DNA from 3 places in the Pseudomonas sp. TWI628 genome. Region 1 is predicted to be linked to each of the others. Evidence: predicted binding sites of a transcription regulator. Region 1 holds the regulator's gene; each other region holds the start of a gene.
What was found. Region 1 encodes FliA, which starts transcription of late flagellar genes. Its sites were predicted from a motif close to CTAAAGTTTNNNNNNNNNNNGCCGNTAA; they were not measured.

Region 2: the regulator FliA is predicted to act here: its motif matches at 1,578-1,605, upstream of ABE528_RS14500 (methyl-accepting chemotaxis protein).
Region 3: the regulator FliA is predicted to act here: its motif matches at 1,288-1,315, upstream of ABE528_RS15150 (methyl-accepting chemotaxis protein).

The regions. Positions count from the first base shown of each region.
Region 1 covers NZ_JBDJMM010000004.1:89,275-92,548, forward strand. The annotation lists gene flhF (flagellar biosynthesis protein FlhF) at 1-57, shown strand, start outside; gene fleN (flagellar synthesis regulator FleN) at 151-984, shown strand; gene fliA (RNA polymerase sigma factor FliA) at 981-1,721, shown strand; gene ABE528_RS04370 (chemotaxis response regulator CheY) at 1,826-2,200, shown strand; gene ABE528_RS04375 (protein phosphatase CheZ) at 2,220-3,008, shown strand; gene ABE528_RS04380 (chemotaxis protein CheA) at 3,021-3,274, shown strand, end outside.
Region 2 covers NZ_JBDJMM010000016.1:109,488-112,761, forward strand. The annotation lists gene ABE528_RS14500 (methyl-accepting chemotaxis protein) at 1-1,478, opposite strand, end outside; gene ABE528_RS14505 (LysR substrate-binding domain-containing protein) at 1,666-2,592, opposite strand; gene ABE528_RS14510 (NorM family multidrug efflux MATE transporter) at 2,747-3,274, shown strand, end outside.
Region 3 covers NZ_JBDJMM010000017.1:90,568-93,841, reverse strand. The annotation lists gene ABE528_RS15155 (MFS transporter) at 1-1,128, opposite strand, end outside; gene ABE528_RS15150 (methyl-accepting chemotaxis protein) at 1,395-3,274, shown strand, end outside.

The sequences.
Region 1 (3,274 bases):
GAGGCGATGGCCGACATGTTCGCTGATCTCTACCACAATCCGCGACGTGCGGGTTGAGGGGCAAGCGTATGCAAAGTACCTACATTCCGGAGCTGGCTGTCGTGCGCTGCGCGTGGTCTGGGTCCAAGCGAGACAAGGTAAACAACGAACATGGGTAGCATGCATCCCGTACAGGTGATCGCCGTAACCGGTGGCAAAGGTGGCGTCGGCAAGACTAACGTTTCAGTGAACCTGTCACTGGCCTTGGCCGAACTTGGCCGCCGGGTGATGCTGCTGGACGCCGACCTCGGCCTGGCCAACGTCGATGTTTTGCTCGGGCTGACGCCCAAGCGCACCCTGGCTGATGTCATCGAGGGCCGCTGCGAACTGCGTGACGTGCTGTTGCAGGGGCCTGGCGGTGTGCGCATCGTGCCGGCCGCCTCCGGCACCCAGAGCATGGTGCACCTGGCCCCGGCCCAGCATGCCGGGCTGATCCAGGCCTTCAGCGAAATCGGCGACAACCTCGACGTGTTGGTGATCGACACGGCTGCAGGTATCGGTGACTCGGTAGTCAGTTTTGTCCGCGCCGCCCAGGAAGTGCTGCTGGTGGTGTGTGACGAGCCGACCTCGATCACCGACGCCTACGCGTTGATCAAGCTGCTCAACCGCGACTACGGCATGAACCGCTTCCGCGTGCTGGCCAACATGGCGCAGAGCCCGCAGGAAGGGCGCAACCTGTTCGCCAAGTTGACCAAGGTCACCGACCGCTTCCTTGACGTCGCCCTGCAATACGTCGGCGCCGTGCCCTACGACGAGAGCGTGCGCAAGGCGGTGCAGAAGCAGCGCGCAGTGTACGAAGCCTTCCCTCGCTCCAAGTGTGCCCTGGCCTTCAAGGCCATCGCGCAGAAGGTCGACAGTTGGCCGCTGCCAGCCAACCCGCGCGGGCACCTGGAGTTCTTCGTCGAGCGCCTGGTGCAACCCACCAGCGCAGGACCCGTGCTATGAATGCGAGCGGTTTCAAGATGTACAGCAAGGCGTCGAAAGACGCCCAGTTCGAGCTGGTGGATCGCTACGCGCCGCTGGTCAAGCGCATTGCCTACCACCTGCTGGCACGCCTGCCGGCCAACATCCAGGTCGAAGACCTGATCCAGGCCGGCATGATCGGCCTGCTGGAAGTGGCCAACAAGTACGACGCCAGCAAGGGTGCCAGCTTCGAAACCTACGCCGGCATCCGCATCCGCGGGGCGATGCTCGACGAGGTCCGCAAGGGCGATTGGGCACCGCGTTCGGTGCACCGCAATACGCGCATGGTCAGTGATGCGATGCGTGCCGTGGAAGCAAGAACTGGCCGCGACGCTAAAGATCATGAAGTTGCTGCCGAACTCCAATTGAGTCTCGATGATTACTACGGGATCTTGAACGATACCTTGGGTAGCCGCCTGTTCAGTTTCGACGACCTGTTGCAGGACGGCGAACACGAAGGGCTGCACGAGGACGGCGCCAGTGGCCAGGTCGAGCCGTCGCGCGATCTGGAGGACGAGCGCTTCCAGGCTGCCCTGACCGATGCGATCGCCAACCTGCCGGAGCGTGAGCGCCTGGTGCTGGCGCTGTACTACGACGAAGAGCTGAACCTCAAGGAAATTGGTGAGGTGCTGGGGGTCAGCGAATCGCGTGTCAGCCAGTTGCACAGCCAGTGTGCCGCGCGCCTGCGCAGCCGCCTGGGGGAATGGCGGGCACGTTGAGCCCGGGGTCGTTGCAGTCGTTTTCCACGTTGTACCGAATTTGAATACGCGTGCTCGGGGCCGAGCGCGTTTGAGACTGCTTGGAGGTCTACTTGAACAAAGACATGAAAATCCTCATCGTTGACGACTTTTCGACGATGCGGCGGATCATCAAGAACCTGTTGCGTGACCTGGGCTTCACCAACACCGATGAAGCCGACGACGGCACTACCGCGCTGCCGATGCTCGAAAGCGGCCATTACGACTTCCTGGTGACCGACTGGAACATGCCGGGCATGTCCGGTATCGATTTGCTGCGCAAGGTGCGTGCCCACGATCGCCTGAAGACCATGCCGGTGCTGATGGTGACCGCCGAAGCCAAGCGCGACCAGATCATCGAAGCGGCCCAGGCCGGCGTCAATGGCTATGTGGTCAAGCCGTTCACCGCCCAGGTGCTCAAAGAAAAGATCGAGAAGATCTTCGAACGCGTCAACGGCTGAGTCACGTCAGGGGGGCGCCATGGAATCAACACAGACGTCTTTGGGGGAGTTCGAGTCGACCCTGAAGAAACATGCCGAGGAACTGGTCGAGAGCCTGGAACGGGGGCGTTTCGGTGAGGCGGTGCAGCTGATTCATCAGCTCAACCAGACCCGCGACCGTGGCCTGTACCAGGAAGTCGGCAAGCTCACGCGTGAACTGCACAGCGCGATCGTCAGCTTCCAGATCGACCCGCAGATGCCGCAGGCCGAGGAAGTCTCGCAGATTACCGATGCCACCGAGCGCCTGTCCTACGTGGTCAAGCTCACCGAGGGTGCCGCCAACCGCACCATGGACCTGGTGGAGGAGAGCACCCCGGTGCTCAACGACCTGGCAGCCGAGGCGCAAGGCCTGAGCGTCGACTGGCAGCGCTTCATGCGCCGCGAAGTCGCAGCGCCGGAGTTTCGCGAGCTGGTCAAGCGCGTCGACAGTTTCCTGACGCACAGCGCCGAGGGTAACCGCAAGGTCGCCGGCCACCTCAATGACATTCTGCTGGCTCAGGACTATCAGGACCTGACCGGCCAGGTGATCAAGCGCGTCACTGCGTTGGTCACCGAAGTAGAAAGCAATCTGCTCAAGCTCGTGCTGATGGCCAGTCAGGTCGACCGTTTTGCCGGTATCGAACATGACCACCAGCAGCTGCGCGCTGAAAAAGATCAAGAAAAACATCCGACTCGGGGTGAAGGTCCGCAGATTCATGCCGATAAGCGTGAAGACGTTGTGTCCGGTCAGGACGACGTCGACGATCTGCTGTCCAGCCTGGGTTTTTAAGGAGCACGTTTAATGAGCTTCGGCGCCGATGAAGAAATCCTTCAGGATTTCCTGGTAGAAGCCGGCGAAATTCTTGAGCAACTGTCCGAGCAACTGGTCGAGCTGGAAAGCCGGCCCGACGATGCCGACCTGCTCAATGCGATCTTTCGCGGTTTCCACACTGTAAAAGGGGGCGCCGGCTTCCTTCAGCTGAACGAGCTGGTGGAGTGCTGCCACATCGCCGAGAACGTGTTCGACATCCTGCGCAAAGGTGAGCGCCGGGTCGA
Region 2 (3,274 bases), on a different contig from region 1:
TCACCAGCCCGCGCTGCCTCGATGGCGGCGTTCAGCGCCAGCAGGTTGGTCTGCTCGGCAATCGCGGTAATCACGCTGATGATGCCGCCGATCTCCTGCGAACGCGCACCGAGGCTGTCCATCACCGTGGCCGTGCCGCCCAGCGCTTCGGCAATCTGCCGCAGCGAACTCGACGCTTCATCCATGGCACTGCGGCCGATGCGGGTCTGCTGCGCGTTGACGCGGGCCATGCGCTCGGTACCGGCCATGTTGTCGGCGATGTTCATCGAGGTCGCGCTGAACTCCTCCACCGCACCGGCCATGCTGGTGATCTCGCCGGACTGCTGGTCCATGCCTTCACAGGCACCGGTAGACAACCCGGACAGCGACCGCGCGCGGCTGCTGACCTGCTCGGAGGCGCTGCGGATGTGCTCGACCATGGTCGCCAGCGCTTCGCCCATCTTGTTGAAGCTGCGGGCCAGCTGGCCGATCTCGTCATGGCTGGTCACGCTCAGGCGCGCATTCAGGTCGCCGGCACCCAGTGCCTCGGCCTGGCGCACCAGGTCATCCAGCGGCCGCAACTTGCGGCGCAGCAGCCACAGGGTGGCAGCCACCGCCAGCAGCATCGCCAACAGGCTGCCGATGGCCAGGCGCAGGCCGACGCTCCAGGTCACCTCGCGGATCTCCGCCTTGGGCATGCTGGCGACCACGGTCCAGGGGCCCTCGGCGAACGGCGCACTGGCGCTGAACAAGTCCTGGTCGGCATTGGCCGGCGGCACCAGCCATTGGCCCTGTTGATCGCGAATGGCCAACGAGCCGGTTGCACCGATGCGGAAACGCTTGAGGTTGGCGAACTGGGCGTTCTGCGCGTCGGTGTAGTCGAAGCCGACAAACAATACCGCGATCACCCGGCCGCTGCTGTCGCTGACCGGCACGTAGCGGGTCATGTAGTTGCGTTCGAACAGCACGGCGCGGCCGACGTACATCTGCCCGGCCAGTAGCTTGGTGTAGGCCGGGTGCTGGCGGTCAAGCTGGGTGCCGATGGCGCGGGTACCGTCCTGCTTCTTCAGGTTGGTGCTGATCCGCACGAAGTCATCGCCGCTGCGCACGAACAGGGTCGCGATGCCAGCGGTCATCTGCTGGAATTCGTCGACCACCTGGAAATCGTTGTTCAGCAGCCGATCTCCCAGGTACAGGGCGGGCGTGCTTTGGCCGGCGACCTGCACGGTCTCGCCAGCATGCAGCGACAGGCCCGAGGCAAAGCGGCGCTCGAACAGGCCGCTCAGGCGCTGGGTGTTGTCCTTGAGCGAACCGTGGAAGGTATCGAGCTGGTCGGCCAGCAGTCGCGCTTCACTGGCCAGGTGGGCCTGGCGGGTGGCGAGGTTGGCGTCGTCCAGCGCACGCAGGGCGAACAGGGTACTGCCGGAAATCACCAGCGCCAGCACGATGGCGAGGGCGACACCGAGTTGCGAGGCAATTCGGGCACGCGGTTGAGACATGAAGAAGCTCCTGGCAAGAGGCCCGGATCGTCCTGATCACGCTGACCACCCGCTTGTTGAGACGGGAAGCGCGCCCTCTTCCGAGACGCTGGTACCACTAGATCGGCGTCGCACTTGAATACTTGAGTGTCGGACCGGGGTATTCGCAAACGTTTTCGCATTCCTGTACCGGCCCTGGCGCCGGCAGTCAGAGAGTCGGCAGGATTTCCACGGCGGGCAGATCTACCGCTGCGGCTTCTTCCTGCAGAAACACACTCAAGCGCCGCAACCGCTCGCCACCCGGCCGGGTCCGCGGCCACACCAGGTAATAATCCATGCCGCTGGGCACCGCCGTCGGCCAGGGCAAGCTCAGGCGCCCCTGAGCCACATCCTCGGCGACCATCAGCAGGTCGCCCATTGAAATGCCATACCCCCGCGCCGCCGCGATCATGCCCAGTTCCAGGGTGTCGAACACCTGCCCGCCCTTGAGCGACACCTTGTCGCTGAGCCCCATGCGCTCCAGCCATTCGCGCCAGTCACGCTTGTCGGGGGTGGGGTGCAGCAGCTCGATACCCGCCAGCCGCCGCTCATCCCACGGCCCCTCCTTCAACAGGTCTGGCGCGCCCACCGGGATCAACAGCTCGGAAAACAACCGACGCACCTCCCAGTCCGCCGGAAACACCCCGTCGCTGAGCAACACCGCGCAATCGAACGGCTCCTGGTTGAAGTCCACATGGTCGACATCCATCCAGGCGCTGGTCAGTTGCACCTCGTTGCCCGGCTGCAAATGGCGGAAACGGCTCAGCCGCGCCAGCAGCCAGCGCATGGTCAGGGTCGACGGCGCCTTCATGCGCAGGATGTCATCTTCCCCGCGCAAGGTATCGCAGGCGCGTTCCAGTGCAGCGAAGCCTTCGCGCACGCCGGGCAGCAGCACCCTGGCCGCCTCGGTCAGCTGCAGGCTGCGGCCGCTGCGCACGAATAGCCGGCAAGCGAAATGCTCTTCGAGGGTGCGGATATGCCGGCTGACCGCGCTCTGGGTAATCGACAGCTCTTCACCGGCACGGGTGAACGAACTCAGCCGCGCAGCCGCTTCGAATGCGCGCAGTGCATACAAGGGGGGCAGCTGACGGGACATGGGCACCTGGCATCCGGGGGTGGAATGGAATGCACAGAATCATACATACATGAGTTCAACTCATGCCAACCATCGCATTTATCCTTTTGTGCAAAGTTGACCGAAGCCTCAGAATCGTCCCTCGCTCACAGGATCAGGCACAAGGACTACACCCATGCATGTCGCGCCCACCACCGAACTCAAGGCTTTGCTGCGCCTGGCCGGGCCGCTGATCGCCTCGCAGTTGGCGCACATGCTGATGGTGCTCACCGACACCCTGATGATGGCCCGCATCAGCCCGCAGGCCCTGGCCGGCGGCGGGCTGGGCGCGGCGAGCTATTCGTTCGTGTCGATCTTCTGCCTGGGCGTGATCGCCGCGGTCGGTACGCTGGTGGCCATTCGCAAGGGCGCCAACGACATCGAGGGTGCTACCCGCCTTGCGCAGAACGGCCTGTGGCTGGCCTGGGGCCTGGCGCTGCTGGCAGCACTGGTGCTGTGGAACCTGAAGCCGGTGCTGTTGCTGTTCGGCCAGCAGCCGGAGAACGTCGACTCGGCCGCCGAGTTCCTCACCCTGCTGCCACTCGCCCTGCCCGGCTACCTGACTTTCATGGCCCTGCGCGGCTTCACCAGCGCGCTGGGGCGCTCGACCCCGGTGATGGTCATCAGCCTGGTTGGCACGGTGCTCAACTACCTGTTCAACGTC
Region 3 (3,274 bases), on a different contig from region 1:
GGAGGCGATCACCCGGGCCCGTTGGTCTTCAGCGGTGCGCGCCTGGATCAGGGCGTACAGCGGCACGATGTAGAAGCCGCCGAACACACCGAGGCCGACGATCGACATCAGGATCCACCAGGCCTGGTGCATGCCCAGCAGCGCCAGCCAGTCGTGCGGCTGGTCACCAGCTGGCACGTCACCCGAGTGCCACCACCAGAGCAGGCCGAACAGGGTCAGGCCGAACGAGCCGAACGGTACCAGGCCGATTTCCACCTTGCGCCCACTGAGGCGTTCGCACAGCAGCGAACCGAGGGCGATGCCCACCGAGAACAGGGTCAGTACCAGGGTCACTGCGGTCTCGTCGCCGTGCAGCCACTCCTGGGCGTAAGTCGGGATCTGCGTCAGGTAGATGGCGCCGACGAACCAGAACCACGAGTTGCCGACGATCGAGCGCGACACCGCCGGGGTCTGCCCCAGGCCCATGCGCAGGATCACCCACGACTGCTTGAAGATGTTCCAGTCCAGCGTCATCTGCGGTGATGCCGCTGCGGCCCTCGGGATCCAGCGGCTGGCCAGGTAGCCCAGCACGGCAGTGCCGACCACGCCACCGGCCACCACCGTGGCGTAACTGTCGTGGGCCATCATCACCCCGGCGCCAATGGTGCCGACCAGGATGGCGAGGAAAGTGCCCATCTCCACCAGGCCGTTACCACCGACCAGCTCTTCTTCACGCAGGGCTTGGGGCAGGATCGAGTACTTCACCGGGCCGAACAGCGCCGAGTGGGTGCCCATGCCGAACAGCGCCAGCAGCATCAGCGTGAGGTGGTTGGTGACGAAGCCGATGGCGCCAACCGCCATGATGACGATCTCGGCCAGCTTGATCGCGCGGATCAGCGCGTCCTTGGCGAACTTCTCGCCAAACTGCCCGCCCAGCGCCGAGAACAGGAAGAACGGCAGGATGAACAGCAGCGCGCAGAGGTTGACCCAGATCGAACGGTCACCGTCGCCCAGGCTGAGCTTGAACAGGATCGCCAGGATCAGCGACTGCTTGAACAGGTTGTCGTTGAAGGCACCCAGCAACTGGGTGACGAAGAACGGCAGGAAACGCCGCTTGCCGAGCAAGGTGAATTGCGAGGGGTGACTCATCGTCCTTGTTCCTGAGTGTCTTTTGTCATTGGAGGCACGCGAAGCGCTGCGAGCCACAAATCTGCATGGGAAAGCCTGTGCCTGGCAAGAAACACGGGGCAACACCGGAACCCGCTCACAATTTGATATCACAGTGACATTAATTTCAGCCCAATCACTGTTCAGATTTTGTTACATGTGCCGATAATTCATATAGATGACTATATCTGACAGAAGGAACAGACCTCAGGTCTCCTCCAACGCATAAGAAAAGGAGCTCGGCAGTAATGTTTACCTGGTTTGGCGACCTCAAGATCGCCCACAAACTCTTACTCGGTTTCGGCCTGGTGCTGTGCCTGACACTGGTGCAGTCGCTGATCAGCTGGGACGGCCTGGGCAGCCTGGTACGGCGCAGCGAGGTAGTCAGCGATGTATCGCGCCTCAACGACGCCCTCGGCGACCTGCGCGAAGCGCGCTTGCGTCATGCCATGGCCAATGGCGCCCCAGCCGAGAGCAAGCAACTGCAGGCTGCGCTGGACGCCTTCAAGCCGACGCTGGCCAAGCTGCGCGAGGTGATGGTCAAGGCGCAGAGCCATGCGCTGATCAATGCCGCCGATCAGGCCTTGCAGGGCTACAGCGGCAACCAGGCCGCCAGTTTCCGCGCCTATGAGAAGATGCGCGCCGCACAGAAGGAGATGGGCGAACTGGCCACCCAGTCGTTTGCCAGCATCGAGCAGATTCGCAACCAGGTACGCGCCTTGCCCGATGCCGAGCAGCGCTTCGTGCGCATTGAGGCCATCAACCAGATCCGCGAAAACCTGATCCTGCTGCGCTATCACGTTCGCGGCTACACCGGAAACACCAACGCCGAGACCGAGAAGCTGATGAACGCCCAGATCGCCAGCACGGTGAACGACCTGCCTGGGCTGGTCGCCCGCTTCAACGGCAATTTCCCGCAGCATTTCCAGCAACTGGAGCAACAGGTGCACGCCTATGCGAAGGCCGTCGAGGCGTTCCGTGGCGAGGTCAGCAACCTGGTGGGCTACCGCGCCGCCATGGCCAACGACATCGAGACCCTTAATGGTGTCATCGGTCAACTGCTGGACGACCAGGCCGTGTGGGTCGCCAAGGACAGCCATTTCGCCCGCACCCTGCAGATCGCCGCTACCCTGCTCGCCTTGCTGCTCGGTGCCCTGGCTGCCATGGGTATTGCCCGGCAGATCAGCCAGCCGCTGCGCCAGGCACTGAAAACCATGGAACAGGTGGCTGCCGGTGACCTCAGCGAACAACCGGCCAGCCGCCGCCGCGACGAAGTCGGCCAACTGCAGAACGCCCTGCAGGGCATGACCCGCAACCTGCGCGAGCTGATTGCCCAGGTGCGCGATGGCATTTCGCAGATTGCCAGCGCTACCGAGGAGCTTTCGGCAATCACCGAGCAGACCAGTGCCGGTGCCAACAACCAGAAGGTGGAAACCGACCAGGTGGCCACGGCCATGCAGGAAATGGCCGCCACCGTGCACGAGGTAGCGCGCAATGCCGGCGAGGCCTCCGTGGCCGCCAGCGCCACCGACGAGGAAGCCCGCGAAGGTGACAGCGTGGTCAACCGCGCCGTGGCCCAGATCAGCCGCCTGGCCAGCCAGGTGGATGCCACGGGCGAGGCCATGGGGGCGCTGCGCACCGAGAGCCAGCGTATCGGCAAGGTCATGGACGTGATCAAGGCCGTGGCCGAACAGACCAACTTGCTCGCGCTCAATGCCGCCATCGAAGCGGCCCGAGCCGGTGAAGCAGGCCGTGGCTTTGCCGTGGTGGCCGATGAAGTGCGCAGCCTGGCACAGCGCACCCAGGCATCGACACTGGAGATCGAATCGGCAATCGGCAGCCTTGAGGAAGGCACTCGCTCGGTGAGCGAATTGATGGAGCAGAGCCAGAGCCTGACCGAAAGCAGCGTGGCACTGGTGCGTGAGGCCGGGGTAGCGCTGGAGGGGATTACCCAGCGCGTGTCGGGGATCCAGCTGATGAACCAGCAGATTGCGGCGGCTTCGGAACAGCAGAGCGCGGTGGCTGAAGAGATCAGCCGCAGTGTGGTGACGGTGCGGGATATTTCCGAGCAGACGGCTGAAGCCAGCCTGCAGACTTCGGCGTCCAGCGTCGAGCTGGCGCGGTTGGG